Regions from separate parts of the Diaphorobacter sp. genome, predicted to be linked through region 2. Evidence: predicted binding sites of a transcription regulator. Region 2 holds the regulator's gene; the other holds the start of a gene.

Region 1 (8,562 bases), on a different contig from region 2:
GGTCCGCAGAACTACACGCTGGACTTCACCCCCGAGTGATGGGCGCGGCCTTTCACTGCATGCCGCGCCGGTGCATGGCCGCGTTCACGGGTTTGCCGTCAAACCCGTGATCCCATAAAAAACCCGGCGTATGCGCGCCGGGTGGATGGGCGTCACCGGCCTTCCGTTTTTACGGCTTGCCCCCGGTGGGGAAGGGCCATGCGGCCTGGGGGTTCAGCGTGGTCTGGGCAGCAGGTGCTGCTGCCTTCTGGGCGACTGCCTTCGTGGTGGCTGTGGCTTTCTTGGCAGGCGCTGCCGCTACCTTTTTGGCAGCCGTGGCTTTCTTGGCGGGTGCGGCTTTCTCGGCTATGGCCTTCTTGACGGGCGTTGCTGCTTTCTTGGCGGGAGCCGCGGCCTTCTTGACCGGCGCTGCCGCTACCTTTTTGGCAGGGGCTGCAGCTTTCTTGGCCGGCGTTGCCGCAACTTTCTTGGCGGCGGCTTTCTTGGCGGGTGCGGTCTTCTCGGCTACGGCCTTCTTGGCGGGGGCTGCCGCCTTCTTGGCGGGCGCTGCCGCTACCTTCTTGGTGGCAGGCGCTTTCTTGGCGGGTGCAGCGGCCTTTTTGGCAGGTGCTGCTGTAGCCTTCTTGGCTACTACGGCTTTCTTGGCGGGCGCCTCGGTTTCCGTGGCAACTACGGCGGCCTTCTTGGCTGCCGGTGCCTTGGTGGCCGGTGCGGCCTTTTTCGCTGGAGCTGCCTTCTTAGCAGCGGGTTTCTTCGCAGTTGCCATCATTTTCTCCTTGGGTCGATTTGCAAAGAGCACTCCACGCCTGCATTGGGCGTGGAACGATCCATGGCAACGACACGATGCGCGTCACCACGAATGCGGAAACGCTCCCCGACCATGGCGTGAGGCGGCGCCGTGTGCAAGGAGCGTGGTTGAAAAATCATGGCCTGTGGGTCAACGGTGCTGGAGGATTTAATCCCAGGACAGCGCCCCGCCGGACTGGTACTCGATGACGCGCGTCTCGAAAAAGTTGCGCTCCTTCTTCAGGTCGATCATCTCGCTCATCCAGGGGAAGGGGTTTTCTTCGTTGGGAAACAGCGCCTCCAGGCCGATCTGCGTGGCGCGGCGGTTGGCGATGTAGCGCAGGTAGCCCTTGAACATGCTGGCGTTCATGCCCAGCACGCCGCGCGGCATGGTGTCTTCGGCGTAGCGGTATTCCAGCTCTACGGCCTGGAGGAACAGCGCCTTGATTTCTTCCTTGAACTCCGGCGTCCACAGGTGGGGGTTCTCCAGCTTGAGCTGGTTGATCAGGTCGATGCCGAAGTTGCAGTGCATGGACTCATCGCGCAGGATGTACTGATACTGCTCGGCAGCGCCGGTCATCTTGTTTTGCCGGCCCAGCGCCAGAATTTGCGTGAAGCCCACGTAGAAGAACAGCCCTTCCATCAGGCAGGCAAAAACGATCAGCGACTTGAGCAGGGTCTGGTCGGTTTCGGGCGTGCCGGTGTGAAAGTGGGGGTCCATGATCGCCTCGATGAAGGGGATCAGGAACTCGTCCTTGTCGCGGATCGACGGCACCTCGTTGTAGGCGTTGAAGATCTCGCCTTCGTCCAGGCCCAGCGACTCCACGATGTACTGGTAGGCATGGGTGTGGATGGCCTCTTCAAAGGCCTGGCGCAGCAGAAACTGCCGGCATTCCGGCGCCGTGATGTGGCGGTAAGTGCCCAGCACGATGTTGTTGGCGGCCAGGGAGTCGGCCGTGACGAAGAAGCCCAGGTTGCGCTTGACGATGCGGCGTTCGTCTTCGGTCAGGCCGTTCGGGTCTTTCCAGAGCGCGATGTCGCGGTTCATGTTGACCTCCTGCGGCATCCAGTGGTTGGCGCAGGTGGCCAGGTATTTCTCCCAGGCCCATTTGTACTTGAAGGGCACCAGCTGATTGACGTCGGTCTGGCCGTTGATGATGCGTTTGTCAACGGCTGACACGCGGCGATGCTGGGGCGTGCTTGAAACAGGCGGCGAGGTGTGCGCTGCAGTGCCTGCTGCGGCATGCAGGGCAGGGTGCTGGAAATCGGCAGGCGGCGCCTTTGCCAGGCGGTCGTTGGAGAGACTGCCATCCAGGTGTTTTTGCGATGAGGGCTTGACTTCGTCGTCCCAGGTGAGCATAGGTTTTCCAGTGGGCGGATTATGGAAGCAGTGCTTCAAAAAGAAAAGCACCAGAGCGTTGCCAGACGGTGATCTGTTGCTTCACATCACATGCGGCCGCAGGCCATTGCGCGGCGCGCAGCCGCATGTGTGCGACCTTATTGACAGGCTTCGCAGCCTGGGTCGTCGATGGCGCAAAACTTCACGTCGGTGGCAGGCTCCGTGGTGGCCTGAAGGGGCGCTGCGGCAGCAGTGGCTGCGCTGGCGGATTTAGCGCCGTCGGACGACACGGCATTGAGCTGGCGGGTGTTCACCGTGCTCATTTCCACGTGCGTGGCGCTTTGCGTGCGCAGGTAGTAGGTGGTCTTCAGGCCGCGCACCCAGGCGAGCTTGTAGGTCTCGTCGAGCTTCTTGCCCGATGCGCCGGCCATGTAGATGTTCAGGCTCTGTGCCTGGTCTATCCATTTCTGGCGGCGCGCCGCGGCCTCCACCAGCCACGTGGGCGCGACCTCGAAGGCCGTGGAATACAGGGCCTTGATGTGCTGCGGCACGCGGTCGATCGGATGCAGCGAGCCCTTGAAGTGCTTCAAGTCCATGATCATCACGTCGTCCCACAGCCCCAGCTGCTTGAGGTCTCGCACCAGGTACTGGTTGATGACGGTGAACTCGCCCGACAGGTTGGACTTGACCGACAGGTTGCCGAACGAGGGCTCGATGGAGGCATCGACCCCCACGATGTTGGAGATGGTCGCCGTGGGCGCGATAGCCACGCAGTTGGAGTTGCGCATGCCGTCGCTGGCGATCTTGGCGCGCAGCGCCTGCCAGTCCAGGCGCATGCTGCGATCCACATCCACATAGCCGCCGCGCTCGCGCTGCAGCAGCTGCAGCGAATCCAGCGGCAGCACGCCCTGGGACCACAGCGACCCCTGGTAGCTGGTGTACCGGCCGCGCTCGCGGGCCAGCTCGGTCGAGGCCCAGTAGGCGTAGTAGCAAAGGGCCTCGGTCGAGGTGTCGGCAAACTCCACCGCCGCGTCGCTGGCATAGGGGATGCGCAGCTCGTACAGCGCATCCTGGAATCCCATCAGGCCCAGGCCCACCGGGCGGTGGCGCAGGTTGGACTGGCGCGCCTTGTCCACGGCGTAGTAGTTGATGTCGATCACGTTGTCCAGCATGCGCATGGCCGTGCTGATGGTCTTTTGCAGCTTGCCGTGGTCCAGCTGGCCGTCTTTCAGGTGGCGCGCCAGGTTCACCGAACCCAGGTTGCACACCGCTGTTTCGGTGTCGCTGGTGTTGAGCGTGATCTCGGTGCACAGGTTGCTGGAATGCACCACGCCCACATGCTGCTGGGGCGACCGGATGTTGCACGGATCCTTGAAGGTGATCCACGGGTGGCCGGTCTCGAACAGCATCGACAGCATCTTGCGCCACAGGTCCACCGCGGGCACGCGCTTGAACAGCGCAATGTCGCCGCTGTCGGCTTTCGCTTCGTAGGCGGTGTAGGCCGCCTCGAAGGCCTGACCATACAGGTCATGCAAGTCGGGCACGTCGGACGGCGAGAACAGCGTCCACTGGCCCTTTTCCATCACGCGCTTCATGAACAGGTCGGGGATCCAGTTGGCCGTGTTCATGTCGTGCGTGCGGCGGCGGTCGTCGCCGGTGTTCTTGCGCAGCTCCAGAAATTCCTCGATGTCCAGGTGCCAGGTTTCCAGGTAGGTGCAGACCGCGCCCTTGCGCTTGCCGCCCTGGTTGACGGCCACGGCCGTGTCGTTTACCACCTTCAGGAAGGGCACCACGCCTTGCGATTCGCCATTGGTGCCCTTGATGTGCGCGCCCAGCGCACGCACGCGCGTCCAGTCGTTGCCCAGGCCGCCGGCAAACTTGGACAGCAGGGCGTTTTCCTTGATCGATTCGTAGATGCCGTCCAGGTCGTCCGGCACGGTGGTCAGGTAGCAGGAAGACAGCTGCGAGCGGCGCGTGCCGCTGTTGAACAGGGTGGGCGTGCTGCTCATGAAGTCAAAGCGCGACAGCACCTCGTAGAACTCGATGGCGCGCGCCTCGCGGTCGGCCTCATTCAGCGCCAGGCCCATGGCCACGCGCATGAAAAACGCCTGCGGCAGCTCGATGCGCGTCTTGCGCACATGCAGAAAGTAGCGGTCGTAGAGCGTCTGCAAACCCAGGTAGTCGAACTGCAGATCGCGCTCGGGCTGCAGCGCGGCGCCCAGACGGGCCAGGTCAAACTGCAGCAGGCGCTCGTCCAGCAACTCGTGATCGACGCCCTGGCGGATGAAGCGCGGGAAGTAGTCCGCATAGCGCTGGCCCAGCTGCGGCAGGCTCAGTGTCTCGCCCAGCACCTCCTGCGCGATGGTGTGCAGCAGCAGCCGCGCGGTGGCGTAGGTGTAGTCGGGCTCTTTTTCGATCAGCGTGCGCGCCGCCAGGATGGCCGCCTTGTACACCTCTTCGACCGGCACGCCGTCGTACAGGTTGCGCAGCGTCTCGGCCAGGATGGGCTCGGGGCGCACCTCGGTGCTCAGGCGGGCGCAGGCCTGGGTCAAAAGCGCCTCCAGCCCTTGCTGGTCAAGCGCTGCAAGCTCTCCTTTTTGTAGCACGCGCAGAGCGGGCGAGGGCGCCACGGCCTCGGCCTTGTGCTGGGCGCGCTCTTGCGCGCGGCGCTCGCGGTACAGCACATAGGCGCGCGCCACCTCGTGGTGGCCGCCGCGCATCAGGCCCAGTTCGACCTGGTCTTGCACGTCCTCGATGTGGAAAGTGCCGCCGCCAGGGCGAGAGCGCGACAGGGCGCGCACCACCGTCTGGGTCAGCGCGTCCACCACTTCGCGCACGCTGGCCGATGCGGCGCCCTGCGCGCCATGCACCGCCAGAAACGCCTTCATCATCGCCACGGCGATCTTCTGCGGCTCAAACGGCACTACCGCGCCGTTGCGCCGCATGATCTGGTAGTGGGCCCATGCGCTTGCGCACGCAGGGCCGGGCGCCGGGGCGTCGGCCAGCGGCTGCGGGGAGCGCGTGGTGTCAGGTGCGGAGTGAAGGGGCGCAGCTTGCATGTGTTCCTCTCGGTTGGGGTGGGATGACGGCGCGTGGCCAGCCTGACGCAAGAGCGCCGCGAGGCAGGTGGGCAACGCGGCGCTGGTGATGGTTGGGCACTATAGATGGTGTGTGTGATTGACTCAAGACACCATAGGTAGTGTATCCCCGAATCAAGAGCATGCCGGGGAAATGAGCGGCTACAGGCGCAGGTGACCCTGGCCCGCGCCGCGCCTTGCTGCATCAGGCCGTAGCCAATGGCGGTGCGTGCTGGCGGCGTTTTTGCGTCTGGAGCGCACGTCGCGCCTTGCGGCGGCGGTCGGGGCGCAGTGGCCGAGGGCCAGAAAATCAGTTTGTAAAAGCTTGCAAGCCCGTGGGCCTGCGCTCGGTGGGCGGGAACATCACGCCTGAGCCGGCAAAAGCCGACCGCAGCCGGTGCCAGTCAAACCCCGGCCCGGGGTCGTGCTTGCGCCCGGGCGCAATGTGCTCGTGGCCCGCGATGTAGTGGATGGGATAGCGCCGCGCAAGGGCCGCGCACAGGCGGCTCAGGGCGGCGTACTGCGCGTCTTCAAAGCGCAGGCCTTCCAGGCCTTCAAGCTCTATGCCGATCGAGTCGTCGTTGCAGCCGTCGCGCCCCCGGTAGTGGGAGCGGCCGGCATGCCAGGCCCGCCGGTCTGCATCCACGAACTGCCAGACGGCGCCGTCGCGGCAGATGAAGAAGTGTGCCGACACCTGCAGCCCGCGGATTTGCTGAAGGTACGGGTGCGCATCCCAGTCGAGCTGGTTGGTGAACAGCTGGTGTACCTGCTTGCCGCCGTACTGGCCGGGCGGCAGGCTGATGGAGTGAATGACGATCAGGTCGATGACCGCGCCCGCCGGCCGGCTGCCGTGGTTGGGCGAGCCCATACGCTGCGCCGGTGCGTACCAGCCGCCTTGCCAGGGCTGCGATTCATTGCGGCGCGTGGTCATTCGGACGAGTGGTCGCGTGTGTCATCCAGCGCGTCACCGTGCTTGTCGCCATCTTGCGGCATGGTGATGTTCAGGCGAGCGATGCGGTAGCGGATCTGGCGCAGGCTGATGCCCAGGCGCACCGCGGTGGCGGTGCGGTTGTAGCCCGTGTCGCGCAGTGCGCGCACCAAAATCTCGCGCTCTTGCTGATCCAGCCAGGCTTGCAGGTCGCTGGGCAGGGGCGCGTCGGCGGGGACAGCGGACGGCGGTGGCAGATCGGCCTTCACGCCGGGCGCGGGCGCGGGCGCTGGCGCAGGCGCTGCGCCGCCCTGCGCAGCCACGGGGCATTCCACCTGCAGCTCGTGGCCGTCGCTCAGGGCCACGGCGCGGTGCAGCAGGTTCTCCAGCTCGCGTACGTTGCCGGTCAGGGGGTGCTGCGCAATACGCTGCAGCGCCTGATCGGTCAGGCGCGGCACGGTGATGCCCGACTCTTGCTCGATGCGCGCCAGCAGCGCCTCGCACAGCGCGGGCAGGTCTTCGCGGCGCTCGCGCAGGGGCGGGATCAGCAGCTCGATGACGTTCAGGCGGTAGTACAAGTCTTGGCGAAAACGCCCGGCCTGCACGTCGGCAGCCAGGTCGCGGTGCGTGGCGCTGACGATGCGCACGTCCACTGCCTCTTCCTGCGTGGAGCCCAGCGGGCGGATGCTGCGCTCCTGAATGGCGCGCAGCAGCTTGGACTGCATGGCCAGCGGCAGATCGCCGATCTCGTCCAGAAACAGCGTGCCGCCCCGGGCGGCCTGAAAGTAGCCCTCGCGGTCGTGGGTGGCGCCGGTGTAGGAGCCCTTGCGCGCGCCGAAGAATTCGGCTTCGAGCAGGTTCTCGGGGATGGCGCCGCAGTTCACTGCCACCAGCGGGCCGTCGGCGCGCTGGCTGCTGGCATGCAGCGCGCGCGCCACCAGCTCCTTGCCGGTGCCGGATTCGCCGCGGATCAGCACCGGCGCCATGCTGCGCGCCACCTTGGCGATGCGCTGCTTTACGTTGCGCATGGCTTCGGACTCGCCAATGAGGCGCTCCAGCATGGGGTTGGGCGCATCCGGCACGGCTGTGGCGATGGCCGTGCTGCTGCCTGCACGCGGTGCATGGGCGGGGGGCAGCACGCCCCCGATGCCCTGCACGGCCGAGGCCACCACCGAGCGGAACTGCTTCAGATCCACCGGCTTGGTCAGATAGTCGAATGCCCCTGCGCGCAGGGCCTCCACGGCGTTCTCGGCCGAGCCGTAGGCGGTCATGACCACGCAGCGCTCGCGCCGCTGCTGCTCGCGCAGGTCATACAGCAGATCCATGCCGAAGCCGTCGGGCAGCCGCATGTCGGTGATCACGGCGTCGAATTTCTGGCACTGCAGCTGCTCGCGCGCTTCTTGCACGCTGGCCGCGGTTTCCACGCGGTAGCCCTCGCGCAGCAGCGTCAGCTCGTAGAGCGTGCGCAGGTCGGGTTCGTCATCGACCACGAGAATGGATGCGGCTGTGGCGTTCATGGTGCGGTGGTTCGTGTCAGCCTCTCAGACCACGATTGTGTCAAACAGCGATGCGTTGTCTGCAGGGCGGGTGATGCTGCGGAAAGTGACGTTGAAGGCGTTGCCCGCCACTTCGCCGCGAGCCAGGCTCAGGGTGCTGCGCTGGTAGGCGATGGCCGCTCCGTGGCGCTGGCACAGCTCGCGGCAGATGTACAGGCCCAGGCCGCTGGAGCGGCTCTCCGACGAGAAAAAGGGCTCGAACAGATGCCGCTCGACGGACTTGTCCAGCGGCGCGCCATCGCTCCAGACCTGCAGGCTGGCCGCGCCGCCGGCGGGCGCGCGCGTGGTCAGACACAGCGAGTCAGGCCCCGGCCGCATGTAGCGCAGGGCGTTGTCCAGCAAATTGATCAGCACCCGCCGCAGATGCTCGGTATCGAACTCGACCTGCGTCGTGCCCGCGTTCAGCACCAGCTGCCCCTGGCGGCGCGCGGGGTCGTGCGCCTGCCAGTCGCTCCAGATTTGCGCCACCGTGGCATCCAGGGCCAGGGTGGATGAGGGCGCATACCCGATCAGGTGTTGCACCCGGGCGATGTCCAGCACGTCCTCGGTGATGCGCACCAGCCGATCGGCGTTTTGCCGCACCATGAGGGCCAGTCGCTGGTGGCCGGGGTCGGTCAGGTCTTCGGCCAGCAGTTCATTGGCCTGGACGATGGCCGCCAGCGGGTTGCGTATCTCGTGGGCCACCGCGGCTGACATGCGGCCCATGGCGGCCAGCTTTTCCGTGCGCAGCCGGGCTTCCATCTCGCGCAGGTCATGCAAAAACATCACGCACAGCGGCTCCTCGTCCAGCGCGCCCTGCGTCTGGGTCAGCCAGGTGCGTATGCGCAGCGCCATGGGGCTTTGCCCCTGGTGCAGGATGGTGACGTCCGCATGCCG
Region 2 (8,562 bases):
GCTTGCAGCGCCGCATCGTCTTGTGGCGCCACGGTTGTGTCCCCGCGCAAAAAACCGCCCAGCGGCGCATAGCCCGTGCCGGTGACCTCATAGACGCGGTCGGCCGTCACCATGCGCTGCACCGTCATCTCGTTGCAGGTCAGGGTGCCGGTCTTGTCCGAGCAGATCACCGTCACCGAGCCCAGCGTTTCCACCGCCGGCAGCTGGCGGATGATGGCGTTGTGCTGCGCCATGCGCCGCACGCCCATGGCCAGCGTGATGGTCATGATGGCGGGCAGGCCTTCGGGAATGGCGGCGGCGGCCAGGGCCACGGCCATCATGAACATTTCTTCGGCGGGCTGGCCGCGCCACAACACGCCGATGGCAAAGGTGGCGATCACGAACACCACGATGACCAGCGCCAGCCAGTGGCTGAACTGCCCTATCTGGCGCAGCAGCGGCGTGGTGCCTGTCTGCACCTGGGCCAGCAGCGCGCTGATGCGCCCCAGCTCGGTGCGCGTGCCCGTGGCCACCACGGCGCCCACGGCCGTGCCAGCGGCCACCAGGGTGCCCGAATAGAGCATGCAATGCCGGTCGCCCAGGGCGGCTGTGGCGTCCACCGGGGCATCGCCCTTGGTGCTGGGCACGGATTCGCCGGTCAGCACCGCCTCGTCGGCGCGCAGGCTTTTGCACGACACGATGCGCAGGTCGGCGGGCACCTTGTCGCCCGATGCCAGCAGCACGATGTCGCCGGGCACCAGCTGCTCGGCGTCCACCAGCTGGCGCTGGCCGCCCCGCAGCACCGTGGCCTGCGGCGACAGCATGCGGCGGATGGCGTCCAGCGCGGACTCGGCCTTGCCCTCTTGCAAAAAGCCGATGACGGCATTGACGATCACGGCCCCCATCAGCACGCCCGTGTCCACCCAGTGGCCCAGCGCCGCCGTGACGGCGGCCGACGCCATCATCACGTAGATCAGCACGTTGTGAAACTGCGCCAGCAGCCGCAGCCAGGCCGGTCGGCGCGGCGGTGCGGGCAGGCGGTTGGGGCCCCACTGCGACAGGCGCCGGTCGGCGTCGGCCTGCGCCAGGCCGCGGTGTGGGTCGGTGCGCAGCTGCTGAACGGTATCCACTGCGGGCAGGGCGTGCCAGTGGGGCGCGTCGGCTTCGGGGGTGGGGGGTGTCTGGGTCATGCAGGCTGGGGTTTGGCTACGAGGTCAACACGGCAATGAGGCAGTCTAGATGCGCAGCCGCACGCGGCCCGGCAATGTCCCGGCGCCACGGCCGGTATCGCTAGCTCCACTTTTACTATCATGTTGATAGCTTCTTGCGCTTTATCTGTCTGCGCTAAAAGCATATTGGGCTTATAAAAATATCCAGGGCGGCGGGCGGTGCGCGCTGGCTGTCGCACCGCCCGCACGGCTCAGTTCAGCATCGGCCGTGCCAGAAAGTCGCGCACAGCCATCAGTGTCTCGTCGGGCGCCTCGGTCATCTGGTTGTGGCCCGCCGGCAGGTGCACCACCTGCAGCGTCTTGCCCGCTGCACGCGCGGCCTGGATCAGGTTTTGCGCCGCCCTGGGGGATGTCATCTGGTCGTGCGTGCCCAGCGCAAACAGCACCGGGCACTGGATGGCGGCGATGGCCTGCTCGCCCTGGGCGTAGCTGTCGCAGGCCACAAAGCCGCGGTGGAACACGTTGACCTGCGGGTTGCTGCGCAGCACCCGGCGGCCCAGTGCCATGCCCGCGCCATACACCCACATGCCTGCGCCCGACGGCGGCGCCAGCGTGTTGCGCGAAAACACGTTGACCATGCGCATCGCCTGCTCGGGGTGGGTCTGCGAGGCCTCGATGAGCGCTGGCGACACCTTCATCGGGTAGGCCGTGCCCACCAGCACCAGGTGGCTGATGCGCGTGCCCAGGCGGGCAGCGGCCTCCAGCGCGATCAGCGATCCCCAACTGTGGCCCACCAGCGCGGCCTGCTGGATGCCCAGCGCATCGAGCAGCGCGCCCACAAAGTCGGCCGCCTGCTCCACGCTGGCGGGCGCCTCGCCGGCGCTCTTGCTGTGGCCGGGCAGATCCACGGCCAGCACGTTCCAGCCGTGGTTGGCCATGTAGCGGCTTTGCAGCGCCCAGACGCTGTGGTCGTTCAGCACGCCGTGGATGAACACCACGGTGGGCTTGGCGGCATCAAACGGCTTGCCGCCGGTGTAGCAATAGGTTTGTGCGCCGTTGACTTGCACGTACATCACGCACCTGCCTTTCCGTCGAGTTTTTCTGCGGCCTTGAGCGCGCGCTTGAGGTCGTCGATCAGATCGTCGGCATCTTCCAGCCCGATGGACAGGCGGATCGTGCCCTGGCCGATGCCGCCGGCAGCCAGCGCCTCGTCGCTCATGCGAAAGTGCGTGGTGCTGGCGGGGTGGATCACCAGGCTGCGGCAGTCGCCCACGTTGGCCAGGTGGCTGAAGAGCTTGAGCGTCTCGATGAACTTCTTGCCCTGCTCGCGGTTGCCCTTCAGGTCAAAGCTGAACACCGAGCCCGCGCCGCGCGGCAGCAGCTTTTGCGCCAGCTGGTGGCTGGGGTGCGACTCCAGCAGCGGGTGACCCACGCGCGCCACGAACGGGTGGCTGGCCAGAAACTGCACCACTTTTTCGGTGTTGCGCATGTGGCGTTCCATGCGCAGCGGCAGCGTTTCGATGCCCTGCAGGATCAGCCAGGCGGTGTGCGGGCTCATGCAGGCGCCAAAGTCGCGCAGACCCTCGCGGCGCGCGCGCAGCAAAAAGGCGCCCACGGTGCTTTCTTCGGTGAACACCATGTTGTGAAAGCCGTCGTAGGGCTGGGTCAGCTCGGGAAAGCGGCCCGAGCCTTCCCAGTCGAAGCTGCCGCCATCCACCACCACGCCGCCAATCACCGTGCCGTGGCCCGACAGGAACTTGGTGGCCGAGTGATAGACCAGGTCGGCCCCGTGCTCGAAGGGCTTGATGAGCCAGGGCGAGGTGAGGGTGGAGTCGATCAGCAGCGGCACGCCCGCTTCGTGCGCGATTTGCGACACGGTGGGAATGTCCAGCACATCCAGCCCGGGGTTGCCCACGGTTTCGCCAAAGAACAATTTGGTGTTGGGGCGGACGGCGGCGCGCCAGCCGTCGATGTCGCTGGGCCTGACGAAGGTGGTGTCGATGCCGAAGCGGCGCAGCGTGTAGTGCAGCAGGTTCTGGCTGCCGCCATACAGCGCCGTGCTGGCCACGATGTGGCTGCCCGCGCCCATCAGCGTGGCAATCGCCAGGTGCAGCGCGGCTTGCCCGCTGGCCACGGCGATCGCGCCCACGCCGCCCTCCAGCGCCGCCACGCGCTGCTCCAGCACCGCGTTGGTGGGGTTGCTGATGCGGCTGTACACATGGCCGGGGCGTTCCAGGTTGAACAAGGCCGCCGCGTGGTCGCTGGATTGAAAGACGAACGAGGTGCTCAGGTGAATGGGCACGGCGCGCGCGCCTGTGGCGGGATCCGGCTGCGCGCCCGCGTGCAGTGCGAGCGTGTCGAAGCCGGGGTCGGAATATCCGGGCATTCAGGTCTCCATGTGGGTGAAACTGCGCGCCATTGTGGGCTATTTGTGGGCTATTCTTGGGCAACAAGGCTGCATGCAGCGCCTGCAGAGCCATCCGGAGATTTCCCATGAAAGTCAGCGACATCCTGCGCCTCAAAGGCAACACCCTCTACACCGTGCACCCCGACGAACCCTTGGCCCGCGCCATCGAAACCCTGGCCGAGCGGGACATCGGCTCGCTGGTCGTCATGGAGCATGGCGACCTGGTGGGCATGCTCACCTTCCGCGAGGTGATCCAGACGTTGGTCAAGAACGGCGGCGGCGTGGGCACCATGCTGGTGCGCACCGCCATGGACGACCACCCGCTCACCTGCACCCTGGAGACCGACATGGACGAGGTGCGCCGCATGATGCTGGATCGCCATGCGCGCTACATGCCGGTGATGGATCGCCGCATGCTCATGGGCGTGATCAGCTTCTACGACGTGGCCAAGGCCGTGGTGGACAGCCAGAACTTCGAGAACAAGCTGCTCAAGGCCTACATCCGCGACTGGCCGCAGGAGGAATCGCGCCCCGCTGCCAGCTGAAGGACTCTGGCGGGCTGTCCTGATGATTGCCCAGGCGGTTACCCATCAAAAAACCCGCCAACCGTTGCTAATCCAGCGCTGGCAGCTATTTTTTTAGTAGCGTTACCCGCTCTGGGATAATCGCGCCCCTATGAGCGGCAACACACTTGGCACCCTTTTTTGCGTCACCAACTTTGGTGAATCCCACGGCCCGGCCATCGGCTGCGTGATCGACGGCTGCCCGCCGGGCATGGATTTGTGTGAGGCCGACATCCAGGCGGATCTGGACCGCCGCCGCCCCGGCACCAGCCGCCATGTGACGCAGCGCAATGAGCCCGACGCGGTCGAGATCCTGTCGGGCGTGTACGAGGGCAAGACCACCGGCACGCCCATCGCGCTGCTGATCCGCAACCAGGACCAGCGCAGCAAGGACTACGGCAACATCCTGCAGACCTTCCGCCCCGGCCATGCCGACTACGCCTATTGGCACAAGTACGGCCTGCGCGATCCGCGCGGCGGCGGCCGCTCGTCCGCGCGCATGACGGCCCCCACCGTGGCGGCCGGCGCCGTGGCCAAGAAATGGCTGGCCGAAAAATTCGGCACGCGCTTTCGCGCCTGCATGACCCAGCTGGGCGAACTGCCCATCCCCTTCGAGAGCTGGGAGCATGTGCCGCGCAACCCGTTTTTTGCCCCGGTGGCCGACGTGCAGGCCTACGAGGACTACATGGACGCGCTGCGCAAGTCCGGCGACTCGTGCGGCGCGCGCATCCGCGTACAGGCCACGGGCGTGCCCGTGGGGCTGGGCGAGCCTTTGTTCGACAAGCTGGACGCCGACATTGCCTACGTGATGATGGGCCTGAACGCCGTGAAGGGCGTGGAGATTGGCGCTGGCTTTGCCAGCGTGGCCCAGCGCGGCACCATGCATGGCGATTCGCTCACGCCGGCAGGCTTTGCCAGCAACAACGCGGGCGGCGTGCTGGGCGGCATCAGCACGGGGCAGGACATTGAGGTGTCCATTGCCATCAAGCCCACCAGTTCCATCATCAGCCCGCGCGAATCCATCGACATCCACGGCCAGAGCACCGAGGTCATCACCAAGGGCCGTCATGACCCTTGCGTGGGCATCCGCGCGGCACCGATCGCAGAAGCTCTGCTGGCGCTGGTGGTCATGGACCACGCTTTGCGCCACCGCGCGCAGTGCGGCGACGTGGTGCAGGCCGTGGGGCCGATAGCGGCCGCGCGCCAGGAATAAAGATCAAAATGGCTGCATTCCGCGTTCCATGAGCGCTGGCAGCTATCAATAAAAGAGCAATAAAGGCGAAGAAGGTTGCGGGCGGGAAGGCCGCGTGGGCCTATTTGCGCACCTCATCGACCAGCGCGCGGAACTCGTCGATGTCCTCGAAGCTGCGGTACACGCTGGCGTAGCGCACATAGGCCACCTTGTCGAGTTTCTTCAGTTCGCGCATGACCAGTTCGCCAATGCGGCTGGACAGCACTTCGCGCTGGCCCAGGGTGCGCAGCTTTTCTTCGATGTGCTCTATGGCCGAGTCGATCTGCACCGTGCTCACCGGGCGCTTGCGCAGCGCCAGCTTGAACGAGCCCAGCAGCTTGTGGCGGTCGTATTCCACACGGCGACCGTCTTTCTTGACTACCGTGGGGAAGTTGACCTCGGGCCGCTCGTAGGTGGTGAAGCGCTTTTCGCAGGCCGCGCACTGGCGCCTGCGGCGGATGAAGTCCCCGTCCTCGGACACCCGGGTCTCTACGACCTGGGTGTCATGGTTGTTGCAAAAGGGGCACTTCATCGCGCAGGCGCTGGCAGCCCCGGATCAGCGATAGACCGGGAAGCGGCTGGTCAGCGCATGCACCTTGGCGCGCACGGCCTCCAGGTTGGCTTCGTCGTGCGGGTTGTCCAGCACGTCGGCCAGCAGGTTGGCGGTGAGGCGCGTTTCTTCTTCCTTGAAGCCGCGCGTGGTGATGGCGGGCGTGCCCACGCGGATGCCGCTGGTCACCATGGGCTTTTCGGGGTCGTTGGGGATCGCGTTCTTGTTGATCGTGATGTGGGCCTTGCCCAGTGCGGCTTCGGCTTCCTTGCCGGTGATGCCCTTGGCGCGCAGATCCACCAGCATGACGTGGCTTTCGGTGCGGCCACTCACGATGCGCAGGCCGCGCTGGATCAGCGTTTCGGCAAACACCTTGGCGTTCTTGGTCACCTGCTGCTGGTACGCCTTGAACTCGGGCGACAGCGCTTCCTTGAAGGCCACGGCCTTGGCGGCGATCACGTGCTCCAGTGGGCCGCCCTGCAGGCCAGGGAAGATGGCGCTGTTGATGGCTTTTTCGTGCTCTGCCTTCATCAGGATGATGCCGCCGCGCGGGCCGCGCAGGCTCTTGTGCGTGGTGGAGGTCACCACGTCTGCAAACGGCACGGGGTTGGGGTACTCGCCTGCGACCACCAGGCCGGCGTAGTGGGCAATGTCCACCCAGAAAATGGCGCCGACTTCCTTGGCAATCTTCGCGAAGCGCTCGAAATCGATGCGCAGCGCGTAGGCAGAGGCACCGGCGATGATCAGCTTGGGCTTGTGCTCGCGGGCCTTGGCTTCCAGCGCGTCGTAGTCGATCTCTTCCTTGTCGTTCAGACCGTAAGAGACCACGTTGAACCACTTGCCGCTCATGTTCAGCGGCATGCCGTGCGTGAGGTGACCGCCTTCGGCCAGGCTCATGCCCAGGATGGTGTCGCCGGGCTTCAAGAAGGCCATCAGCACCGCCTGGTTGGCCTGCGAGCCCGAGTTGGGCTGCACGTTGGCGGCGTCGGCGCCAAACAGCTGCTTGATGCGGTCAATGGCCAGCTGCTCGATCACGTCCACGTTCTCGCAGCCGCCGTAGTAGCGCTTGCCGGGGTAGCCCTCGGCGTACTTGTTGGTCAGTTGCGAGCCCTGGGCGGCCATCACGGCAGGCGAGGCGTAGTTTTCGCTGGCGATCAGTTCGATGTGCTCTTCCTGGCGGCGGTCTTCGGCCTGGATGGCGGCCCACACTTCAGGATCGGTTTGTTCGACAAGGATATTGCGTTGGTACATGGCAGTCCGATGAACTAAGTGTCCCTTGACAATCAAGGGCTGCCCAGGCGAACGACGAATCGCTGCGGGGCTGTTGCCTGCCGCGCGGCACGCTCCCCAGTGGTTTGCAGAAAAAGAATTTTCTGCCGGTATCCACGTCAGCGGCGAGGCCCAAGGGCGCCGCACCGCCTATCGCCAGTTGCGTGCCCGGCTAGTGTAGTCGTTGTAAGAGCGCTCTTGCGCCGGGCAGCGTGGCTTCAGATGCCGTCCAGCAGCGCCACCTTTTCGGCGGCTGGTGCCTGCGCCGCGGGCGCGGCTTCCACTGCAGGGGCAGGTGCGGCAGGCGCCTGGGTGGACAGCATGGCGGGCTTGGTGTTGACCGGCAGGCGGGCGTCGGCGCGGCCATTGGCCACCTGGCGCAGCCTGAAGTGCTCCGCCAGCACCTTCGCGGCGTAGCCGCCGTCGTCCGGCAGATTGGCGGCGCCCACGTAGTAGCGCAGGCCGCCTTCGATCGATCCGGCGCGCGCAATGCACTCTTGCAGCACCTTCACGCCCACGCGCAGGTTGGTCACCGGGTCGAATGCCGCAAGGTGGCCGCCAAAGCCTTCGTACTTGTCGGTGTGCACGCGGGTCATCACCTGCATGAGCCCCTGGGCGCCCACGGGGCTCTGGGCAAACGGGTTGAAGCTCGACTCGACCGCCATCACGGCAAGGATCAGCGTGGGGTCCAGCTTGGTGCGCGCGCCGATGTCGTAGGCTTCTGTCACCAGGGCTGCCAGGGGTTCGGGCGCCACGCGGTATTTTTTGCTCAGCCAGTAGGCCACCGCGGCTTGTTCACGCGGCAGTTCTTTGGGGTTGATGGCCATGGCGCGGTCACTGGCAGCGGGCTCCAGCGGAAAGCCGATCTCCGCCACCTGGCGGGCCTGCAGCCAGTCCATGAGTTGTTCTTCACCAGCCTGGCGCAAGTCGGGCCGCGCTGACAGCGTGATGGCGGCAAAGGCCACGGTCAGCCCCAGCAGTGCGAAGCCGCTGTGAGTCACTTCCAGAAAACCGTTGATCACATCCGCAGTGAAGGTGCGCACACCGGCGACCGCTTTTGCTGACGCTGTCATAACTTCTCCTTTTTGAGTCGAGTCCTGAGTGACGGAGCTCCTTGGACGATGGGTCAGGAGAACTCGGTCCGACCAGGCTGTCTCGCCTGGATTGGCAAACCATGCAGTCCAGTTGCGACGCTTAGGGTCGCCGGAGCTGTCTGTCTGCCTTAGCCGTGTGGGACACGGTTGGGTGGTACGAAGGCCTGTCTTTGAAGGCTGGCGGATTCTATGGGGCCTCAAAATGCAAGGTCAATACTAATAATTTTAATCTTTATACAAAAATTAAATTTAAGCACTGTTTTTAACCTCATTTTTGTGTCAAAAATGGGTCTTCCGAAG

What was found. Region 2 encodes NrdR, which represses ribonucleotide reductase genes. Its sites were predicted from a motif close to CACNANATNTNGTG; they were not measured.
Region 1: AB7E35_RS05265 (ribonucleoside-diphosphate reductase subunit alpha) is a predicted target of NrdR. The motif match lies at 5,282-5,295, and genes of this name have one in related genera.

The regions. Positions count from the first base shown of each region.
Region 1 covers NZ_JBFWLZ010000009.1:55,642-64,203, forward strand. Annotated here, with positions in the region: gene AB7E35_RS05250 (carbohydrate kinase family protein) at 1-39, shown strand, start outside; gene AB7E35_RS05255 (histone) at 170-766, opposite strand; gene AB7E35_RS05260 (ribonucleotide-diphosphate reductase subunit beta) at 956-2,146, opposite strand; gene AB7E35_RS05265 (ribonucleoside-diphosphate reductase subunit alpha) at 2,284-5,184, opposite strand; gene ampD (1,6-anhydro-N-acetylmuramyl-L-alanine amidase AmpD) at 5,513-6,133, opposite strand; gene AB7E35_RS05275 (sigma-54-dependent transcriptional regulator) at 6,130-7,647, opposite strand; gene AB7E35_RS05280 (sensor histidine kinase) at 7,672-8,562, opposite strand, start outside.
Region 2 covers NZ_JBFWLZ010000031.1:18,451-27,012, forward strand. Annotated here, with positions in the region: gene AB7E35_RS11085 (cation-transporting P-type ATPase) at 1-1,169, opposite strand, end outside; gene AB7E35_RS11090 (alpha/beta fold hydrolase) at 1,400-2,221, opposite strand; gene AB7E35_RS11095 (O-acetylhomoserine aminocarboxypropyltransferase) at 2,221-3,534, opposite strand; gene AB7E35_RS11100 (CBS domain-containing protein) at 3,642-4,100, shown strand; gene aroC (chorismate synthase) at 4,231-5,331, shown strand; gene nrdR (transcriptional regulator NrdR) at 5,432-5,881, opposite strand; gene glyA (serine hydroxymethyltransferase) at 5,906-7,150, opposite strand; ZMP/ZTP riboswitch at 7,185-7,342, opposite strand; gene AB7E35_RS11120 (transglycosylase SLT domain-containing protein) at 7,387-8,241, opposite strand.